DNA from 2 places in the Ralstonia mojiangensis genome. Region 1 is predicted to be linked to the other one. Evidence: riboswitches for the same ligand, from Rfam matches in the RefSeq annotation. Region 1 holds a riboswitch; the other holds the start of a gene.

Region 1 (11,428 bases):
GTTCCACCTTCGGCTCGCTTTCGGTCGGCTCGATCATCAGCGTGCCGGGCACCGGGAAGCTCATCGTCGGTGCGTGGAAGCCGAAGTCCATCAGGCGCTTGGCGATGTCTTCGTTGCTGATGCCCGATTCCTTCTGCAGCGGGCGGATGTCGAGAATGCACTCGTGCGCCACCAGGTCGTGCGCGCCCGTGTACAGCACGGGGTAGTACGGCGCGAGGCGCTTGGCCACGTAGTTGGCCGACAGGATGGCCGTCTCGGTGGCGGCGGTCAGGCCCGCTGCGCCCATCATGGCGATGTACATCCACGAAATCGGCAGGATCGACGCCGAGCCGAACGCCGCCGCCGACACGTTGCCGATGTTCTGGCTCGCGTCTTCACCCGAGGCCGCGCGCCCCGGGAGGAACGGTGCAAGGTGCGCGCCCACGGCCACCGGACCGACGCCCGGGCCGCCGCCGCCGTGCGGAATGCAGAACGTCTTGTGCAGGTTCAGGTGCGAGACGTCGCCGCCAAAGTGGCCCGGTGCGGCGGTGCCGACCATGGCGTTCATGTTGGCGCCGTCCACGTAGACCTGGCCGCCGTGGCTGTGCACGATTTCGCAGACGCGCTTCACGCCTTCCTCGAACACGCCGTGCGTGGACGGGTACGTGATCATGATCGCCGCGAGGTTCTTGCTGTGCTCGGCCGCCTTCTTCTCCAGATCAGCCAGATCGACGTTGCCGCGCTCATCGCACGCCACGACGACGACCTGCATGCCGGCCATCTGCGCCGATGCCGGGTTCGTGCCGTGCGCCGACGACGGGATCAGGCACACGTTGCGGTGCGCTTCGCCACGGCTCGCGTGGTAGGCATGGATGATCAGCAGGCCAGCGTATTCACCTTGCGAGCCGGCATTCGGCTGCAGGCTCACGGCGGCGTAGCCGGTGGCGGCGCACAGCATCTGCTCAAGCTGATCGATCATCTCGCGGTAGCCGACGGTCTGGTCGGCCGGTGCGAACGGGTGGATGTTCGAAAACTCGGGCCACGTCACCGGCAGCATTTCTGCGGTGGCATTGAGCTTCATCGTGCACGAGCCGAGCGGGATCATCGTGCGGTCGAGCGCGAGGTCCTTGTCGGCGAGGCTGCGCAGGTAGCGCAGCATTTCGTGCTCCGAGTGGTGTGCGTTGAACACCGGGTGCGTCAGGTACGCGCTCTGGCGCACGAGCGACGTCGGGTAGGCATCGGCCACGCCCGCTTCGGTCTGGTCGAAGTCCGGCGCGGCGGCGTGGGCGGCGTGCGCGAAGACTTCCCACAGCGCAACGACATCAGCGCGCGTAACGGTCTCGTCCAGCGAGATGCCCAGACGAGCGTCGTCGATCTGGCGCAGGTTGATGCCGTGCGCTTGCGCGGCGATGTGAAGGTTGGCGGTGCGCGGGCCGGTGGCGACGGTCAACGTGTCGAAGAAGGCGTCGGATTCCGGCGTGTAGCCAATCGCGCGCAGGCCGGCGGCCAGCGTGGCGGTCAGGCGGTGCACGCGTTGCGCGATGCGCTTCAGGCCTTGCGGGCCGTGGTAGACGGCGTACATCGACGCCATCACGCCCAGCAGCACCTGCGCGGTACAGATGTTCGAGGTGGCCTTCTCGCGGCGGATGTGCTGTTCGCGCGTCTGCAGGGCGAGGCGGTAAGCCGGGTTGCCCTGCGCATCGATCGTCACGCCGACCAGGCGACCGGGCATCGAGCGCTTGAATGCATCGCGCACGGCCATGTAGCCAGCGTGCGGGCCGCCGAAGCCGAACGGCACGCCAAAGCGCTGCGTGTTGCCGATCACGACGTCGGCGCCCCATTCGCCCGGCGCAGCCAGCAGCGTAAGCGCCAGCAGGTCGGCAGCCGCAACGACCAAACCGCCGGCAGCGTGCACGGCATCGGTCAGCGCCTGGTACGTCGCCAGATCGCCCAGCAGCGCACCGTTGGCGCCGGGGTATTGCAGCAGCACGCCGAACGCGTCGTGCTTGGCGGCGTCGGCTGCCGGGCCGGTCACCACCTGCACGCCGATCGGTTCGGCGCGGGTGCGAACGACTTCCAGCGTTTGCGGAAGAACGTCGTCCGCCACAAAGAACACGGTCGACTTCGATTTGCCAATGCGCTGCAGCAGCGTCATCGCCTCGGCAGCGGCGGTCGCTTCGTCCAGCATCGACGCATTGGCGATGTCCATGGCGGTCAGGTCGATCACCATCTGCTGGAAGTTCAACATCGCTTCCAGTCGGCCCTGCGAGATTTCCGGCTGATACGGCGTGTACGCCGTGTACCAGGCGGGGTTCTCGAGGATGTTGCGCAGGATGACGCCCGGCGTGTGCGTGCCGTAATAGCCCTGGCCGATCAGGCTCTTGACCACGCGGTTCTGCCCCGCGATGTCGCGCAGCTTGGCGAGCGCCGCTTCTTCAGTCAGCGGTTGCGTGAATTCACCCAGCGGCATGCCGTCCTGACGGCGGATGGCCGGCGGGATCACGGCGTCGATCAGCGCGGCACGGCTGGCGTAGCCGAGCGTGCCGAGCATGGCGGTCTGCTCGTCGGCAGACGGGCCGATGTGGCGGTGCGCGAAGGCGTCGTGCGCCTCCAGGTCAGCCAAAGTGGAGCGTTCGGCAGCAAGCGCCGAGGAAGCGGGGTGCGGAGCGTTCATGGCAAGGGCTCGAAATTCAGGCGATGCAGGCAATGGCCGATGCGCAGCGCAGGTCAGGGCGCGCGCATCGGCCGGAGGATCGGCTTAGCCGATCTTGGCTTCGTAGTCAGCGGCCGACATCAGGGCGTTCACGTCGTCGGCGTTGGTCGGCTTGATCTTGAACAGCCAGGCCTCGTAGGCGCCAGCGTTCACGGATTCCGGCGCGCCGGCGGCATCTGCGTTGTTGGCGATGATCTCGCCCGAGACGGGGGCGTAGATGTCGGAGGCGGCCTTGACCGATTCCACCACGGCAATTGCCTCGTCTTTGGCGACGGCGCGACCAGCGTCCGGCAGTTCCAGGAAGACGATGTCGCCCAGCGCGTCCTGCGCGAAATCGGTAATGCCGATGGTCAGCGTGCCGTCGGCTTCAACGCGGATCCACTCGTCGTGTTCGGTGTACTTCAGATCGGCGGGAACGTTGCTCATGAAAGGTTTCTCCGGAAGATTGGTATTGGGGGATGCGGATTCGGTGTTCAGCTGACCAGCGCCTTGCCATTGCGCACGAACGGCAGTTTAACCACAGTCGCGGTCAACTTGCGGTCGCGAATTTCGACCTGTACGTCGGTGCCGACGGCCACGTCCTTGGGCAGGCGCGCCAGTGCAATCGAGAGCGACAGGCTCGGGCTGAACGTGCCGCTGGTGATCTCGCCGTCACCAGCGGCCGTGATGACCTTCTGGTGGGCGCGCAGCACGCCGCCCTTGTCGCGCAGGATCAGGCCGACGAACTGTTCGCGCTGGCCGCCGGCTTGCAGCGCAGCCTTGCCGGTGAAGTCGCGCTCGCTTTGCAGATCGACCGTCCAGGCGAGGCCGGCGTCGAGCGGCGAGACGTGCTCGTCCATGTCCTGGCCGTAGAGGTTCATGCCGGCTTCCAGACGCAGCGTGTCGCGCGCGCCCAGGCCTGCCGGGCGTACGCCGGCTTGCAGGAGGCGCTCCCACACGCCCGCAATCTGCGCGGCCGGCACGACCAGCTCGAAACCGTCTTCACCGGTGTAGCCGGTGCGGGCCACCATGATTTCGCCCACGTTTTCCACGGTGACGAAGCCGGCGTTGAACGGCTTGAGCGCCTCGCCCACGGCCTGCGTGCCGGGCAGCGCCGCGTAAGTCTTGGCACGCGCATTCGGGCCTTGCACGGCGAGGATGCCCAGCGGCTCGGCGCCAGCGTTGTTGTCGGAGCGGCGCGGCGTGATCGTCACGTTGGTGCCGGCGGCGGCGTTCTGCGCGACGATCCACTCCAGGTCCGTCGGCGCGGTACCGGCGTTGACCACCAGGCGGAACCAGTCTTCGCGGAAGAAGTAGACGATCAGATCGTCGATCACGCCGCCCTTGGGGTTGAGCATGCAGCTGTAGAGTGCCTTGCCGGGCGTCTGCAGCTTGTCGACGTTGTTGGCGAGCAGCCCACGCAGGAAGTCGCGCACGCGCGCGCCGGTGAGGTCAACCACGCACATGTGCGAGACGTCGAAGATGCCGGCATCTTGGCGCACGGCGTGGTGCTCTTCGATCTGGGAGCCGTAGTTGACGGGCATGTCCCAGCCGCCAAAGTCGACCATGCGGGCGCCCAGCGAGCGGTGGATGGCATTGAGCGGCGTGTGTTGGAGCGTCATGGAATCTCTCGGCTGAGCGCGCCGCCGTGGCTTGGGCGCGGCGCATGGATCGGGAACCAGAAAAGCAAAAAGGCCACCCGCGCAGCCTGATCCCTCATGGTGACGCCATGAAGATCAACAAGCTGCGCAGATGGCCCCTCTGTCCTTGGTACCTGAGAGATTGCGAAGCGGGGCGCATAGCGGTGCGCGCCGTTCGTGAGCCCCTTCGGTGGGCGCCCGCAGTGGTCGTGCGGCGCCAGCTCTCCAGAGTGCGGTCGGACACATGTCCGCCGATCCGCCCGGTCCTGGATGCCTGAGAGTTTTCGGGTGCTACCCCTTCGGCGGCGCCTTGCCGTATACGGCGGGCACGCTCTCCCGGATGGATGGGCGGAATTTACGGAAGGGGGATGGGATTGTCAATTGGGGGGCGGGGGCTTTTGGGAGGAGGGCTGGTTTTATGCTTTTGGTCCATCCCTTGTTTCATCCCCTGCCGGGGCTGACTCACTTTTCTTTGTCTTGCCAAAGAAAAGTAAGCAAAAGAAATGCGCGCCCGAGATGGCGACTTCCCCTTGAATTTCTGTAACCGGGCGGAGGCGGGGAAAACTCGCTTCGCTCAGACAGTTCCCCGCCTTTTTTCCGCCCGCTTACAGAAATTCAAGGCGCCATCTAGGGCCGGTACGTCAAAGGCTAAAGGCCAAAGACTAAAAGACAACGGCCACACCCTTGGGAGCTGGCGAGGTCGCCAATCTCCAGGGGTGTGGCCGGAGCGCGGGTGTTGGCTGGTCTTGCTTTGACTTACTTGCCGATCTGGCGGCTGACCTGGTTTTCCTGCTGGTTCAGGGTGCGCTGTTCCTGCTTGGTGATGTGCCCGCCGTTCTGCGCAGCCATGTCGCGCTCTTCCTGGCGAATCTGGTGGTCTTCCCGGTGCATCTGGCGAGCTTGGCCCTTGGTGATCTCGCCTTCCTTCACTTCGTTGTGGATGCGCTTGTTCTGGTTGGCGAGGCGGTGGTTGACCTCGGCGCGGCGCGGGTGGTCTTTTTGCCACTGCGTCTGGGCGAAGGCGCCGGTGGTGGCAGACAGGGCGACGGCGGTAACGGCCAGGGCTTTGACGATGCGGTTCATGGTGGGTTCTCCGGTGGGCGGCCGACCGATTCAGCCGCTGTCCTGTCCATAACGAGGTGCCGTGCATGGCCGCTTACGCGGTTCGTGTAACGGCGCGTAAGCGGTGTAACGCCCATGCGAAAAAGCGGGGGGCGCAAACGCATGCGGTGCAGCTTGGCGCACCTCCGTCAGGCTCGACGCAGGTGGCTTCTCGCAGCCCCAATCGATGCAAAGGCGCCGTGCTACCATCGCCCTCCGCTGTCGTTCCCGCCTGCTTTTTCTTCCGCCTGTTCCCATGTCTTCCGGTCTCGCCCACGGGCTCAATGCTGCCCAATCCGAAGGTGTGCATTACCTCGATGGCCCGTGCCTGGTGCTGGCCGGGGCGGGCTCAGGCAAGACGCGCGTGATCACGCAGAAGATCGCGCACCTGATCCTCGACAAGGGCTTCGAACCGAAGCACATCGCTGCCGTCACGTTTACCAACAAGGCGGCCAAGGAAATGCAGGAACGCGTGGCCAAGTTGATGGACGGCAAGACGCGCGAAGACGGCAAGCGCATTCCCATCAAGCAGTTGACGGTGTGTACGTTCCACTCGCTCGGTGTGCAGATTCTGCGGGCCGAAGCCGAGCACGTGGGCCTCAAGCCGCGTTTCTCGATCATGGATTCGGATGATTGCTTCGGCATGATCCAGGAGCAATTGGCCACCACCGACAAGCAGTTGATCCGCCGCGTGCAGAGCACGATCTCGCTGTGGAAGAACGGTCTCGTCGACCCGGATACCGCGATTGCCGAGGCGCTCGCCAACAACAACGTCGATGACCACCAGGCGTCGCTCGTCTACCGCAATTACGTTGCGACGCTGCACGCGTATCAGGCGGTGGACTTTGACGACCTGATCCGCATTCCCGCCGAGCTATTCGCCCGCAATGAAGAGGTGCGCCTGAAGTGGCAGAACCGCCTGCGCTACTTCCTCGTCGATGAATACCAGGACACCAACGCCTGCCAGTACCAGCTGCTGAAGCTGCTCGCGGGCGGTTCGCACTTGCGTGCGCCGGCCTTTACGGCGGTGGGCGACGACGACCAGGCCATCTACGGCTGGCGCGGCGCCACGCTCGACAACCTCAAGCTGCTGCAGACGGATTTCCCGAACCTGAAGGTCATCAAGCTGGAGCAGAACTACCGCTCCACGGTGCGCATTCTGAATGCCGCCAACGCGGTCATCGCGCAGAACCCGAAGCTGTTCGAGAAGACGCTGTGGAGCGAGCACGGCATGGGCGACGCGATCAACGTGACCAGCGCCAATGACGAAGAGCACGAAGCCGAGAGCGTGGTCTTCAAACTCTCGGCCCACAAGTTCGAGCGTCGCGCGCAGTTTCGGGATTACGCGATCCTGTATCGCGGCAACTTCCAGGCGCGCCTCTTTGAGCAGATCCTGCGCCGAGAGCGCATTCCGTATGTGCTCTCGGGTGGGCAGAGCTTCTTCGACAAGGCCGAGATCAAGGACTTGTGCGCCTATCTGCGGCTGATTGCCAATGCGGATGATGATCCTGCGTTCATCCGCGCCATCACCACGCCCAAGCGCGGGGTCGGCAACGCGACGCTCGAAGTGCTGGGTTCGTTCGCGGGACAGGCCAAGGTGTCGCTGTTCGAGGCGGCGATGATGGGCGGCATCGAGGCGCAGCTCGCGCCGCGCCAGCTCGAGCCGCTGCGGGTGTTTTGCGAGTTCATCGTGCGGCTGTCGGACCGGGCCGCCAAGGAGCCCGCCGCCACGCTGCTCGACGAGATGATGGAAGGCATCCATTACGAGGCCTACCTGTACGACACCTACGACGAGCGCCAGGCGCAGAACAAGTGGACCAACGTGCTGGAGTTCCTCGACTGGCTCAAGCGCAAGGGCACCAAGCCCGAGAAGGACGATGACGAAGAGGCCACCGGTTTCGATAACGCCGATGGCCTGATGGACACTGGCAAGAACCTGCTGGAACTCACGCAGACCATCGCGCTGATCAGCATGCTCGAAGGCAAGGAAGAAGACCCGGATGCGGTGCGCCTGTCCACGCTGCATGCGAGCAAGGGGTTGGAGTATCCGCACGTGTTCCTGGTGGGCGTGGAGGAAGGCATCCTCCCGCATTGCCGCGAAGACGACGACCTGACCGACGAGAAGATCGAAGAAGAGCGGCGGCTGATGTATGTGGGCATTACGCGGGCACAGCGCAGCCTGCATATCAGCTGGTGCAAGAAGCGCAAGCGTGCGCGCGAGACGGTGGTGTGTGAGCCGTCGCGCTATATCGCCGAGATGAAGCTTGGCGAAGATGCGGGGCCGACGCCGGAGGACACCATGCCGGCCATGTCGCCGAAGGATCGGTTGGGCGCTTTGAAGGGGTTGTTGGCGGCTAAGAAGCCGGTGGTTTCCTGAATCTTTTTGTTTGTGGTCCATCCTTGTTTCGTTCCCTGCCGGGACCGACTTACTTTTCTTTGTCTTGCCAAAGAAAAGTAAGCAAAAGAAAGGCGCGCCCGAGATGGCGAAAGATTCCTTGAATTTGCGTAACCGGGCGGAGGTGGGGAAAACTCGCTTCGCTCAGACAGTTCCCCACCTTTTTTCCGCCCGCTTACGAAAATTCAAGGCGCCATCAAGGGCTCAAACGTCAAAAGAGAAAGGCCAACCCATCGCGCGGTTGGCCTTTGTCGTTTGGGCTGGCGCTGAGATGGTTTGGCCTTTGACTTTCCTGCCCTAGATGGCGCCTTGAATTTCTGTTGCAGGGAGGAAAAAGGAAGGGAAACTGTCTGAGCGCAGCGAGTTTTTCTCTTCCCCTCTCTGCGACATAAATTCAAGGAATCTTTCGCCATCTCGGGCGCGCATTTCTTTGCTTACTTTCTTTGGGCAAGACCAAAGAAAGTGAGTCGGCCCCGGCAGGGGATGAAACAAGGGATGCACCAACAACCCAAACCCCGAAAAAAAAGCCCTTCGCGGAACTGCACTGTTGTGCCGTTGCGCCAGCCCGCGTGCAGCCGGCAACGCTTTGGACCAAGCTTCGACCGACGTTGACACACATCAACGCGGCGCCCACATCCCGGTTTTAGGATGAACCATCGCCCCCACTAGAACCACCCCATGTTTCCGTTCGCCAAGCCGGCCGACCCTCCGTCCGCCGCCAACGACACCGCCTTCCGCTGGTCGGCGCCGCAGGTGCGCGCGCTCGCGCAGCGTTTTGATACGCACGGCCCGCGCTACACGTCGTACCCGACGGCAGACCGCTTTCACAACAAATTCAGTAACGCCGATTACCTCGACGCCTTGCACCGCCGGGCTGCGATTGCACCCGCGCTGCATGCGCCGCTGTCGCTGTACATGCACCTGCCGTTCTGCGCGAACCTTTGCTACTACTGCGGCTGCAACAAGGTCATCACAAAGGATCGCTCGCGCAGCGCACGCTACGTTGAAACCCTCGCCCGCGAGATGGCGATGGTGGCCAATCAGATTGGCCCGCTGCGCCGCGTGACGCAGTTGCATTGGGGTGGCGGAACGCCCACGTTCCTTGCGCACGACGAAATGCGCGCCGTGATGGCCGCCACGCGTGAGCATTTCGATCTGGCCAACGATGGCGAGATCTCTGTCGAACTTGACCCACGCCACGCCGACGACGCCACGCTCGAAGTACTGGCCGAGATCGGCTTCAATCGCGCAAGCCTCGGCATTCAAGACTTTGACCCCGACGTCCAGCGCGCGGTCCACCGCATCCAGAGCGTGGAAGAGACGCGCCGCGTGGTCGACACTGCGCGCCGGCTGGGCTTCGAGTCGATCAGCTTCGACCTGATCTACGGCTTGCCGTATCAGCGTACGGAAACCTTCAACGCTACGCTGGATCGCGTGCTGGAGATGGCGCCTGATCGGCTGTCCGTCTATAGCTATGCACACCTGCCGCACCTGTTCAAGGCGCAGCGCCGCATCGACATGCTCACGCTGCCGACCGCAGACCAAAAGCTCGACTTGCTGGCGATGACGGTGGAGCGTCTCGTTGCCGAGGGCTATGTCTACATTGGCATGGACCACTTCGCGCGGCCCGACGATGCACTCGCCATCGCGCAGCGTGAAGGGCGGCTGCAGCGCAATTTCCAGGGCTATTCCACGCACGCCGATTGCGACATGCTGGCCTTTGGCGTGTCCGCCATCAGCCGCGTGGGCGATGTGTATGCGCAGAACGAGAAGGATCTCGACGCGTACTACGCACGCGTCGACGCCGGCGAACTTGCCGTGCTGCGCGGCATGTCACTCACGCCAGATGACCACGTGCGCCGCGCGCTGATTGGCGAGTTGATGTGCGGATTCGAATTGAACATGCGCGCATTCGGTGCGCGCCACGGGCTGGACTTCAAGCGCAGCTTTGCGGACGAGCTGCGGGCGCTGGCGCCGCTGGAGGAAGCCGGGCTGGTCAGGGTGGGGGACGAGCGTATCGTGATCACGCCGCAAGGACGGCTGCTCGTGCGCCGCATCGCCATGGTGTTCGATTCGCACCTGCGCGAGGCAGGCACGGAGCGCGCGGTGGAAGCCGAGGGCAAGCCCGTCACCTTCGTCCCGCGCTACTCCAAAGTGGTTTGATCCGCTTACTGACCCGAAGTCACGTCAGACCGTTGCCGGTTCGGGCTGCTGCGCAGCGGTTTGCGTCTGCGCACTGACCAGCGTCTGCGGCCAGATTTCCGCCAGGCGCAGCAGGTTGGTCGAACCGGCCTGGCCGAACGGCATGCCCGCCGTGATGGCGATCTGGTCGCCCGACACGGCAAAGCCTTCACGCGCGGCGGCACGGCACGCCGCATCCACCATCTCGTCGACGTTGCTCACATCGGGGCTGACCGTGCTGTGCACGCCCCACGTGATCGCCAGACGGCGCGCCGTATCCAGGCGCGGCGTGATGCTCACGATGGGCGCCAGCGGCCGCTCGCGTGCGGCGCGCAGGCTGGTCTTGCCGCTGGACGTGTAGGTGACGGTGGCCACCGCGCCCAGGATGTGCGTCACGTCGCGCAGGGCCGCGCAGATGGCGTCCTGGCGGGTGGGCAGCGGCGGTTGATGCTGCGCGTCGATCAGGTTGCGGTACAGCGGGTCGCGCTCGGTCTCGGCAATGATGCGGTTCATGATGCTGACCGCCGCCACCGGATGCTTGCCGCTGGCCGACTCGGCCGACAGCATCACGGCATCGGTGCCGTCGTACACGGCGCTGGCCACATCGGAGGCTTCTGCGCGCGTTGGCACCGGCGCTTCGATCATCGATTCCAGCATCTGCGTGGCCACGACCACCGGCTTGCCGTGGTGGCGCGCCATGCGCAGGATGCGCTTCTGTACGCCGGGCACGCGCTCGGGCGGCAGCTCCACGCCCAAATCGCCACGCGCCACCATCAGCGCATCGGACGCCTGCACGATGTCTTCCAGATGCAGCAGCGCTGCGGGCTTCTCGATCTTGGAGAGCAGGCCGGCGCGGTCGCCGATGATCTCGCGCGCGGCGATCACGTCTTCGGCACGCTGCACGAATGACAGCGCGATCCAATCGACGCCCAGCGACAGGGCGAAGTCCAGGTCGCGCAGGTCTTTCTCGGTGAGCGCCGGAATGGGAATCACCGCATCCGGCACGTTCACGCCCTTGCGGTCAGACAGCGGGCCGCCATCGACCACGCGCGTGACGATGGCTGTCGGATCGGCCGCTTCCACCGCCAGACGGATCTTGCCGTCATCGAGCAACAGCGATTGCCCTGGCGCGGCAGCCGCGTACAGCTCCGGGTGCGGCAGGTGCACGCGGGTGGCATCACCCGGCGTCGGATCGCGGTCGAGCACAAAGCGATCGCCGTTCTTGAGCACGACGCGGCCGTCGGCGAACGTGCCGATGCGCAGCTTCGGGCCCTGCATGTCAGCGAGGATGCCGATGGGGCGGCCGGTCTCGGCCTCCACCGCGCGCACGGTGTCGTAGCGCTTGCGGTGGTCTTCGTGCGAGCCGTGGCTGAAGTTCAGGCGAAAGACGTCCGCGCCGGCGTCGAAGAGGGCGCGGATGGTGTCTTTGTCGCTGCTGGC
Region 2 (11,428 bases), on a different contig from region 1:
GCACCACCAGCGCAGGATAGTGCTCGCGCAGACGTCGGCCCAGCGATTCCGCCGATTCTGCGCGGGTGTCATACAAAGCAAGCTCGCCCACACCCGCAGCGGCCAGCGACGCGGCAATCGCCGAGCCGACGCCGCCGGCCCCTGAAAGCAGCACACGCGCCCCTTCCAGTTGGCGCCCCTTGCGAAGCACGCCGCGCACGAAGCCTGCGCCATCGAACTGGTCGCCCAGCAACGTGCCGTCATCGCGCTTGAGCACCGCGTTGCAGGCCCCCGCGATGCGCACGGCCGGCGTGACCTCATCGACCAGATCCACCGTGGTGACCTTGTGCGGCATCGTGATCAGTGCGCCACGCAGGTTGGTGAAGCGGCAGATCGACTGGAAGCTCTGCGCGTAATCCTCTGCCTTGACCCCCATGGGCACCACAACGGCGTCGATGCCTTTTTGCTCGAACCAGGGGTTGTAGATCATCGGCGACTTGAACGTTTCGGTCGGGTAGCCGATGTGGGCGATGAGGGTGGTTTTTCCAGAAATCATGGTTCAGGGGTGCGGGTTTCAGGCGGCCAAGGCTCCGGCCCGCTGGCGGGCATATTCAGCCTTGTCGACGGGTTGGGCGGCTGGCTGGCCCAGGTCGTCCATATGGATGCGGTAGGTCTCGCGTGCGGTCATGGCGGCCACGGCGGCAATCACCGTGACGCCAAAGGCAATGGCGCCCACGGTTAGCCAGATGTTGGTGGCTCCCGGTGGGGCCACGGCGGTGAAGAGGGCCGGCAGCATGGCAGTGATGGCCGTGCCGATGTTCTGCGAAATCGCCATGGCCGACACACGGGTGCGCGTCGGGAACAACTCCGGATAGAAGCTCGGGAACACCGCGTTGTAGCCCTGGTAGACCACGCCCCACATCAGGATCGACATGAAAAAGGCGAGCGGCACGTTCTTGATGCTGATGGCGTACAGGTAGGCAAAAGCAAGCACCCCGGCGAGCAGCGAACCGAGCACGATCGGCGGCTTGCGGCCGATGCGGTCAGACAGGTCACCAACATACGGAATGACCAGCACTGCAACGATGTTGCCCACCACCGGAATCCACAGGTAGATGTCTTTGGCAAAGCCGATGCCGTATGCCGGCTGCACCGCATAGGCGGCGCCAAAGATGGTCGCGACCACCGGAATCACGTTCATCAGCGCCATGCAAACCACGCGCAGCATGTCAGGCGTGCTGTATTTGAAGGCGTCGAGCACTGGCGAGCGCGGGCGGCCTTGTTGTTGCTCAGCGGTAAACGCGGGGGTTTCGTGCACTTCACGGCGGATGACGTAGCCGGCGATGATGACGACGAAGCTCAGCAGGAACGGAATGCGCCAGCCCCAGGCGTTGAACTGGTCGACGGGCATGTAGTGCGCCAACGGCAGGAACACGGCAGCGGCCAGGATCTGCCCGGCCTGCACGCCTTGCAGCGTAAAGCTCGCGAAGAACCCGCGCCGGCCAAATGGGGCGTGCTCCAGGATCATGGAACTGGCGCCCGAAATTTCACCGGCCACGGCGAAGCCTTGGATCAGGCGCATGATGACGAGCAGTGTCGGCGCCCACAGGCCGACTTGGTCGTACGTGGGCAACAGGCCCACGGCAATCGTCGAAAAACCCATGAGGAACATGCACCAGAGCAGCACGTTCTTGCGCCCGTGCGTGTCGCCCAGATGGCCCAGCACGAATGCGCCGATGGGCCGCGCGATATAACCCACGCCATACGTGGCCAGCGAGGCGATGATGGCCGTCTTCGGGTCGCCCTTGGGGAAGAATATCTGCGGAAAGATCAGCGCTGCGGCGGTGGCGTAGATGAAGAAGTCGTAGTACTCGAGCGCCGAGCCGATCCAGCCGCTGGCGGCGGCTTTCTTCGACTGGTGCTTGCCCAGGGGCTCGTGGGCAGGGGCTGCGGTCATGGTTGTCTCCGGTTTTATCTGTGCGGCCTATCGTGCGATTCGTTTGATGAAGGGCCGTCTGTACACGCAACGCAGCGTAGTCCGCCGCCATGGCGGGGCACAAGCGACTGTGGATTGAAAACGTTCGATAATCGCACGGAATGGTGCGAATAACGTACGAGCCAAGGGTTTCTCCGAGTCTGTCTATCTCCCGGGGCGGAAGGCGCTACAGCACACGCATGATCGAAAGCGCGGTGTCCTGCAGCACCTGCAGCACCCGCTGCAAAGCGTGCTCCGTGGTTTCTTCACCGACCTGCATGTTCACGCTCAGTGCGGCGATCACGTTGCCGTGCCGATCCCGCAGCGGTACCGCCACCCCGCGCACGCCAATCTGCAATTGCTGCTCGACCACGGCGTAGTCCTGCCGACCAGCCTTGCGGATTTCATCGAACAGGCGGTCCCGCTGCAGGATCGTGTAAGGCGTATAGGGCGTCAGCACACAGGTTTCCAGCCATGCCTTGACCTTCTGCTCGGGTTGCGCGGCCAGCATCATCACGCCGGCCGAGGCGAGCGGCGCCGGCACGCGCGCTCCCAGCACGAATCCGGTGCTCATGACCCGGCTGGTGCTGGTGCGCGAGATGAAAACGAGCTCCCAATCATCCAGCACGCTGAGGTACGCCACTTCGCCCACGGCGGCGGTCACCTGCTGCAGGAAGGGCTGTACCGTGCGCGGCAGACGTGCTGAATCGAAGTACGACCAGCCCACCTTCAGCACGCGCGGCGTCAGGCTGAACAGCGTGCCTTCACTGGTGAGGTAGCCGAGGTGTTCGAGCGTCAGGAGGTAGCGGCGCGCGGCTGTGCGGGTGAGGCCGGTCAGCTCGGCGGCCTGGGTGGGCGTCAGCCGGGGGTGCTCGTGGTCGAACGCCTCCAGGATGGCGAGCCCTTTTTCCAATCCGGCGATCCAGTCGCGCCTGTCGAGCGATTCCTTCGTCATGGCGATAACCCTAAAAACGAGCGATATGTGCGCACGATTGTACGATCATCGAACGCTGTTGCGCGAATGCCGCTTGTCGGCATGTGGAGGCGCTCCTACGCTGCGGGCATTGCTTGACGCCCGACCACCGTATCGCCATGAACTCGCTTCACCCAGCACGTCGCCCCAAATGCATCGCCACGGTGTGCCTGTCCGGCACGCTGCCTGAGAAGCTGGAGGCTGCCGCCGCCGCAGGCTTTGACGGTGTCGAGATCTTCGAGAACGATTTGCTGAATTTCGATGGATCGCCGGCGCGCGTGCGGCAAATGGCAGCAGACCTAGGGCTGGCGATCATGCTGTATCAGCCGTTCCGCGATTTCGAAGCCATGCCGCGAGAGTTGTTCGCGCGAAACTTGGCGCGGGCCGAGCGCAAGTTTGACGTAATGGCCGAGTTGGGCGTCGAGATGGTGCTCGTCTGCAGCAGCGTGCAGGACATCGCCATCGACGATCCGGCGCTCGCGGCAGACGATCTGCGCCAGATGGCAGAAGCGGCGGCACGGCGCGGGCTGCGCGTGGGGTATGAGGCACTGGCCTGGGCGCGGCATACGCGGACCTGGCGGCAGGCGTGGCAGATCGTGCGACAGGCTGACCACCCGGCGTTGGGGCTGATTCTCGACAGCTTCCACACGCTCTCGCTGGGCGATTCGCTGGATGGCCTCCACGATGTGCCGGCGGACAAGCTCTTCTTCGTGCAGTTTGCAGACGCCCCGAAGTTGTCGATGGACGTACTGTCCTGGAGCCGGCATCACCGTAACTTCCCGGGGCAGGGTGACCTTGCGGTGACGGAGTTTGCGCGCGACCTGCTTGCTGCGGGCTATACCGGGCCGTTGTCGCTTGAGGTCTTCAATGACGAATTCCGCTCTGCGCCCGCACGACTAACGGCGCTGGACGGCATGCGTTCGCTGCGCTGGCTGGAGTCCGAAGCTGGCGGTGCGGAACTGCCGGCGCCAGCGCAATTTGAAGGCGTGGATTTCCTGGAGTTTGCCGTGGATGCTGCGGCAGGACGGGAACTTGAAACGCGCCTGCGTGCGCTGGGTTTCATCCTTGCGGGGCACCATCGCTCCAAGGCGGTTGACCTGTATCGGCAGGGCGGCGTCAACGTGATCCTGAATATGGAGCAGGACAGCGCAGCGTCGGAACACTTCCAGTTGCACGGGCCGTCTGTCTGTGCGATCGGCCTGAAAGTAGACGATGCCGAGCGCGCCATGGCACGCGCACGTGAGTTATGCGCCCAGGAATGGCGCGGGCCCGTGGGGCCGACTGAGCGCAGCATTCCCGCGCTGCGCGCGCCCGATGGCACGCTGCTCTATCTGATCGACGATCGTGAGGCCGATCGCAGTATCTACGAAAGCGATTTTGTCTTGCATCCTGGCGTGCAGGACGATGCAGCCGGGTGGGCATCGATCGACCACGTTGCACAGGCGCTACCCGCGCACCGGCTCGACAGCTTCGTGCTGTTCTACCGGGCCATCTTCGGCATGCACGCCGAAGCCGTACAGGAGATTGCCGACCCGTACGGCCTCGTGAAAAGCCGGGCGATGGTGAGTCCGAACCGCAACGTGCGGATTCCACTCAACGTATCGGAAAGCGGGCGCACGGCCACGGGCAGGTTCATCACCGCCTACGCGGGCTCGGGGGTGCATCACATTGCATTCCGCACTGAGCGACTGTTCGAGACCATCGAGGCCATCGACCGTGGCGCGGCCCGCCTGCAGCACGTTCCCGAGAACTATTACGACGACGTTGCCGCCCGACTTGGGCTGGATGACGCATTGCTCAACCGCCTGCACGACGACGGTCTTCTCTACGACCGCGACCCGCACGGCGATTTTCTGCACGCCTACACCGAACCCTTTCGCGAGCGCTTCTTCTTCGAGCTTGTCCAGCGCAACGGCTACCTGGGCTACGGCGCAGCAAATGCTGCCGTGCGCATGGCTGTGCAGGCACAACTGAGCCGCGGCGCCACTTCGGCTGACCACTGAGACACGAGAAATCTTGCGCTCACGGTTGTGCGGCCGTGGGCGCTATCCACGCAACACCACGGCTGCACGTGCGGCCGTCGCACATTCATACCCATCACACAAAGAGGAGACAAGGGAGCCATGAACAAGACAATGATTGCCGCACTGGTGCTCGGAGCCACGAGCCTGCCGGCGGCAGCGCAAACCGCCGGCGGCGTCACGCTCTACGGGCTGATCGACACCACCATCCGCTACAGCACGCACGAAAATGCGGCAGGCAACAGCAATCTGCAGATGACGGACGGCGTGCTGACCGGCAGCCGTTGGGGCCTGCGCGGCACGGAAGACCTGGGCGGCGGCACCAAGGCCATGTTCATCCTGGAATCGGGCTTCTCCCCCGATACCGGCGGTAGCCAGCAGGGCGGGCGTCTATTCGGACGCACTGCGGTGGTCGGCCTGGAAGGCGATTACGGCAAGCTCTATCTCGGCCGGCAATACACGCTGGCGCACGAGGTCCTGTCTTCATACGAGGCGATGGCGTTTGCCAATAACTCCATCGTCGGCTATCAAGGCGGCAACTACACAGGCCTGCGCTACGACAACACGGTCAAATACATCAAATCGTTCGGCGGCCTGCAGCTTGCCGGCGCATGGACGTTTGGCGAAGCGGCGGGCAGCTTCAGCAAGAGCTCGGCGGGCGCCGGCTCAATCGTCTACAGCATGGGGTCGGCTGAAGTGGGCGCGGTGTACCAGGTCACGCGTGATGTGTCATCTGCGTTCTTCGGCGCGGTGCCGGCAGCGCTGGCCAGCAAGCAGACGGTCTGGGGCTTCGGCGGCAAGCTGGATACTTCGATTGCCACGTGGTACCTCGGCTACACGAACAGCCGCCTCGACGTGGCCGACTACAAGAACCAAGCCGCCTATGTGGGCGCAAAGGTGCCGATCTCCGGCGCACTCAGCTTCATCGGCACCGTGCAGTACGACTGGATGAAGCACCTCGATGCCAGCGGCAAGCGCCTGACCACCGCCGGCATGCTCGACTACGCGTTCAGCAAACGCACCGATGTGTATGCCGAGGTGGACTACACGCATCTGCAGGGTAGCTGGGTGGCGTTGGACAGCGCCGCCGCGTTCAACAACTCCGGCAACCTGTACGGCAACAATTCGCGCTTGGGCGTGATGCTGGGCGTGCGACACAAGTTCTGATCGCTTGGATCGTGCTCGCAATGAAAAAGCCCGCCGTGACTCTGGTGGGCTTTTTCGTTTCTGCGATCAATGAAGCGGGCAATCTCGCGCGATCACGTCGCCCACCATTGCGGCGGTAGCGCCGGATAGCGTCCAGCCGAGGTGCCCGTGGCCCGTGTTGTAGAACACGCGCCCATGCCGCCCACGGCCGACGCGCGGCATCATGTCCGGCATCATCGGGCGCAAGCCGGCCCAGGGCACCACACGCGACGTGCCAATGGCGAAGTTGCGGCGCGTCCACGCGACCAGCGGTTCGATGCGGTCGGCGCGGATGTCGCGGTTGTAGCCGTTGAATTCCGCCGTGCCGGCCACGCGGAAGCGGCCCGCGCCCAGGCGGCTTGTCACGATCTTCGCGCTCTCGTCGAGCAGGCTGACCCACGGCGCGCCTTGCACGCTGGCTTCGTCGTCCAGGTGCACCGTGATCGAATAACCCTTGACCGGATACACGTTGATGCGATCGCCCACCAGTTGTGCGATATGCCGGCTGCCCACGCCCGCGCAGACGACCATCGCATCCGCGGCAAGGTCCTGTACGACATTCGCCGAGCTGGTAGACAGGCGGTCATCGAGCGTGGTTTGCAGGAGCAGGCGGACGCCGCTTTCGGTGGTTTCCACATCGCGCACATCTACGCCGTGCATGAACCGCACGCCGTGCTTCTCACACGCCTGCGCCAGGCCGCGCGTGAACTTGTGGATGTCACCGGTGGCGTCGGATTCGGTGAAGTAGCCGCCGTAGTAGTTGCCGCGCAGCGTCGGCTCAATGGCGGCAATCTCCTCGGGGCTCACGGGGTGTCGCTCAAGGCCACCTGCGACGAGCAGGGCGTTGGCCTTGCCTGCTGCCGCAAAGCTGGCCTTGTCGTGATAGACGTGCAGAATGCCGCGCTTCTGCAGGTCGAAATCGATCTGCTCGCGTTCGGCCATCGCAAACAGGTGCTTGCGTGCCTCGATGGCCATGCGTGTGGTCTCGATGGTGTTGCGGCGGTAGTGCGCGATGCTGGCGACGAACTCGCCGATCCACGAGTATTTGTGCCACGACGGCTTGGGGTTGAGCAGCAGCGGCGCGTCGTTGCGCAGCATCCATTTGATGCCCTTGAGGAGCGTGCCGGTGCTGTTCCAGACTTCTGCGTTGCTGGCGGAAAGCTGCCCGCCGTTGGCAAACGAGGTTTCCATGGCTGGATACAGGTGGCGGTCGAGCACCGTGACCTGATAGCCGAGTTGCGAGAGTGTGTAAGCAGTGGTGACGCCGGATATGCCGGCGCCGACGATGACGATGTGCGTCATGGCGGTCCCTATGGAGTGATGTCATGACCGGACGATCCGGTCGGCTCACCCCATCTGTCTTGGGACCTGAGAGCTTGGGCATCAGCAGCGCTGGCGCCTTCCCCTTCGGTGGGCGCACGCGTGTACGCCTCTCTCCAGATTCGCAGTCGACGCCACAGTCCTTTTGCCTGAGAGTTTCCGGGGTGGTTGCTCCATCGGCGCCGGGCGTTGCGCGTGTGCGTGTTGCGCCCGGTCTCTCCTGCGGCGTGTTGCAGCTGTCGTTGGTGCGTCAGCCGCGCCTGCGTGCTGCCGGTGTGGGCAGCGGGAGCGAGTGTGTCACGGCTCGTCTCGTTCGGCAAGTCGGGCTGCGCCGGAGGCAACGGACGGCGTGTCGTCCTTCAGGTCCACGCCACTGCGGCCGAGCGCCAGTGCGCCTTTGAGCAGGAACACCAGCCGGTTCGCTGCCTGGTCATAGGTCAGGCCCGCCGGCCGCACATTGGAAATGCAATTGCGCTCTGCATCCGAGCGGCCAACGCGCGGCGCGTAGGTCAGGTAAATGCCTAGGCTGTCAGGCGAACTTAACCCCGGCCGCTCACCGATCAGCATCACGACCTGCCGCGCGCGAAGCAACGCACCGATCTCATCCCCCAGCGCAACCCGGGATTGCTCGGCGATGGCGACCGGCCCGATCGACCAGCCGGCCGGCAGACGCTCACGCACGCTGCACAGCAGCGGCACGGCATGGCTTTGCACGGCCAATGCGGAGAGCCCGTCGGCAATCACGAAGACAAGGTCGAATGGCTCCGCTGGCCGCAGCGCGCCGAGTTCTGCGCGGCTGGCTTCGTCAAGCCGGCGGCCGAGATCGGGGCGGCGCAGATACTCGGCGCGATCGGCTGCCGCGCTGTGCACCGCCAGGGCCGTGAAGCCCGCCTGCCCAAGCGCGGCCGCTAAAGCTGCACGATTGAGTGGCAAGTGCACGGCATCGCGCGCCTGGGCGTGCGCCACGCCAAACGCGAGCACAGCGTCGGTCGTCTGGCTGTTGCCGGCGCGGCCCAGCGCAATGCGCGCGTCGGTGAAGGCGCGCAGGTGTGTCCATGGATTCGGCTGAACGAGGGGATATTTCGGCATGTTTGGCTTCCCGGCGGGATTCACAGCGCGTGGGCCAACTGCAGCAGCGGTTGCCGCGCCGTGGCGTCTTGCAGGCGCCCAGCGGCGTCGACAATACCCATGCTTTGCAGCCACGCCTCAAACTCCGGTGCAGGCCGCAGGCCCAGCGTGTCGCGCAGATAGAGCGCGTCATGAAACGACGTGCTCTGGTAATTGAGCATGATGTCGTCGGCACCCGGGACGCCCATGATGAAATGGATGCCCGCCACGCCAAACAGTGTGAGCAGCGTATCCATGTCGTCCTGATCGGCTTCGGCGTGATTGGTGTAGCAGACGTCGCAGCCCATGGGCAGGCCCATCAGCTTGCCGCAGAAGTGGTCTTCCAGCCCCGCGCGGATGATCTGCTTGCCGTCGTAGAGATACTCCGGGCCGATAAAGCCGACCACCGTATTGACCAGCAACGGCGAGAACGCCCGCGCCACCGCATAAGCTCGCGCCTCCATGGTTTGCTGATCGACGCCATGATGCGCATTGGCCGACAACGCGCTGCCCTGGCCGGTCTCGAAATACATCACGTTGTTGCCGACCGCACCGCGCGCCAGGCCCTGCGCGGCGTCATGCGCCTCGGCCAGCAAGGCAAGACTGATACCGAATCCCGCGTTGGCCTGTTCGCTGCCCGCCACCGATTGAAATACCAAGTCTACAGGCGCGCCCTGGTCAATGGCGCGCAGTGTGTTTGTCACGTGGGTCAGCACGCACGACTGCGTGGGAATGGCGTAGCGGTTGCGCAGTTCGTCAACCAACTGCAGCAGCGAGACGATGGCGCCGAGATTGTCGCCAGCGGGGTTGATGCCGATGGTCGCGTCGCCGCAGCCATAGAGCAGGCCATCGATGATCGATGCCGCAATGCCTTTGGGATCGTCCGTCGGGTGGTTGGGTTGCAGCCGGACCGACAACCGGCCGGGCAACCCGATGGTGTTGCGAAAGCGCGTGACCACGCGGCACTTGCGGGCCACGGAAATCAGATCCTGATTGCGCATCAGCTTGCTGACTGCGGCAGCCATTTCGGGCGTGATGCCGGGGGCAACGCCTGCCAGTGTCTGGCTGTCGGTCTCATGCAGGAGCAACCAGTTGCGGAACTCACCCACCGTGAGCGAGGCAATCGGCTGGAAGGCCTGCGCGTCATGCCGATCAAGAATCAGGCGCGTGACCTCGTCGTCTTCATAAGGCACCAGCGCTTCGTTGAGGAACACCGACAGCGGCACATCCGCCAACGCCATGCGCGCGGCCATGCGTTCGCCCTCGCTGGCCGCGGCCAGACCCGCCAGATAGTCGCCCGAGCGCGCCGGGCTGGCTTTGGCCAGGAGCGCCTTGAGATCGTTGAACACATGGCGTTGCGCGCCAATGGTCTGAGCGAAGTGCATGATGGGATACGCGGAAGCGTCCAATGACGGTGACGGCGATGCTTATCCTGCCACTTTAGTTGCCTTCTATGTCACGGCGGCAATGTTCTAATACGCATTTCCCAAACGTCGATCTCGCCCGTAAATGACCGCATCCGCCACACCGTCCCGCTTACACCAAGCGGGCTCTGCCATGGAAGTGCTGGCGGTCTTTCTCAAGCTGGGCCTCACCAGTTTCGGCGGCCCTGTCGCGCATATCGGCTACTTCCGGCGCGAGTTCGTAGACCGCCGCCGCTGGCTGGATGACGCAACATTCACAGATCTCGTTGGCCTATGCCAGTTTCTGCCCGGGCCTGCCAGCAGCCAGGTGGGATTCTCCGTCGGGCTGCTTCGGGCGGGATGGCGTGGCGGGTTGGCGGCATGGTGCGGCTTTACGCTGCCTTCCGTCTTGTTGCTGCTGGTTTTTGCGATGCTCGCGCCGAGCCTCGGCGGCCCGATTGGCGTGGGCCTGATCCACGGTTTGAAGCTGGTTGCCGTTGCGGTGGTGGCGCAGGCCGTGTGGGACATGGCGCGCAAGCTCTGTCCTGACTGGCAGCGCGCAGGTATTGCGCTGATCAGCATCGCCGTGCTAAGCGCGTTGACGACCGTTTACGCGCAACTTGTCGTGATCGTGCTTGGCGCCGTGCTGGGCTTGTTGTTATGCCGATCGTCGCGTCCGGCGAATGAGGGTCCGAGGGCGGGGCAGGGAACCGCATTCCGCGTGTCTCACGCTGCCAGTATCGTCAGCCTGGTGCTGTTCTGCGCGCTGTTGTTCGGGCTTCCGGTTGTGGCAGACCTTCATCCATGGATGCCCGCGAAAGTGTTCGACGCGTTCTATCGGTCGGGCGCGTTGGTTTTCGGAGGCGGGCACGTCGTGCTTCCGCTGCTGGAGCATCAGACGGTCGCGACGGGTTGGGTCACGCCGAACGATTTCCTGGCAGGCTACGGCGCCGCGCAGGCCGTGCCCGGGCCGTTATTCACCTTCGCCGCTTTCCTCGGCTGGACGATCGCGCCAGGGCTCAATCATTGGGCCGGTGCTGCGCTTGCTACGGTGGGCATTTTTCTGCCGGGCCTGCTGCTGGTCATCGCGGCGCTGCCTTACTGGCAGGCATTGCGCGCGCGTCCTTCCATGGCGGCGCTGCTGGCGGGTGTGAATGCCGCAGTGGTTGGATTGCTGGCGTTTGCCCTTTACACGCCGGTCTGGACGAGCGCCGTGCGGTCATGGAGCGACTTTGCCGTCGCGGCGATTGCGTTCCTGCTGCTGACGCGATGGAAAACGCCACCGCTGATTGTGGTGGCGTTTTGTGCGGCGGCGGGCGTTGGCGCTGCCATGCTGGGTTGAATCGCGCTCTTCCTACGAGCGGCAACCAGTAACTGCGCAGGGGCAGGGGGTCATTCGTCCATGAGCCGAACCCGGACCTTCTTGCCCTTCAGCGTGCCACCGTTGAGCTTGCGCAGCGCCTCG

The links. Region 1 has a riboswitch for glycine ahead of gcvT (glycine cleavage system aminomethyltransferase GcvT). Riboswitches for the same ligand answer to the same signal wherever they lie in the genome.
Region 2: it holds a riboswitch for glycine, as region 1 does, so the genes downstream of both, NG898_RS25885 (D-amino acid dehydrogenase) here and gcvT (glycine cleavage system aminomethyltransferase GcvT) in region 1, are expected to answer to the same signal.

Annotation. Positions count from the first base shown of each region.
Region 1 is NZ_JAMXHU010000002.1:901,830-913,257, forward strand. Features, by position in the region: gene gcvP (aminomethyl-transferring glycine dehydrogenase) at 1-2,653, opposite strand, end outside; gene gcvH (glycine cleavage system protein GcvH) at 2,738-3,118, opposite strand; gene gcvT (glycine cleavage system aminomethyltransferase GcvT) at 3,166-4,293, opposite strand; glycine riboswitch at 4,423-4,550, opposite strand; glycine riboswitch at 4,563-4,660, opposite strand; gene NG898_RS11000 (hypothetical protein) at 5,068-5,394, opposite strand; gene NG898_RS11005 (UvrD-helicase domain-containing protein) at 5,669-7,789, shown strand; gene hemN (oxygen-independent coproporphyrinogen III oxidase) at 8,486-9,970, shown strand; gene pyk (pyruvate kinase) at 9,995-11,428, opposite strand, start outside.
Region 2 is NZ_JAMXHU010000008.1:21,915-33,342, forward strand. Features, by position in the region: gene NG898_RS25860 (shikimate dehydrogenase family protein) at 1-535, opposite strand, end outside; gene NG898_RS25865 (MFS transporter) at 554-1,936, opposite strand; gene NG898_RS25870 (IclR family transcriptional regulator domain-containing protein) at 2,142-2,909, opposite strand; gene NG898_RS25875 (bifunctional sugar phosphate isomerase/epimerase/4-hydroxyphenylpyruvate dioxygenase family protein) at 3,047-4,930, shown strand; gene NG898_RS25880 (porin) at 5,051-6,115, shown strand; gene NG898_RS25885 (D-amino acid dehydrogenase) at 6,182-7,435, opposite strand; glycine riboswitch at 7,581-7,686, opposite strand; gene eutC (ethanolamine ammonia-lyase subunit EutC) at 7,751-8,542, opposite strand; gene NG898_RS25895 (ethanolamine ammonia-lyase subunit EutB) at 8,563-9,945, opposite strand; gene chrA (chromate efflux transporter) at 10,070-11,305, shown strand; gene dbpA (ATP-dependent RNA helicase DbpA) at 11,356-11,428, opposite strand, start outside.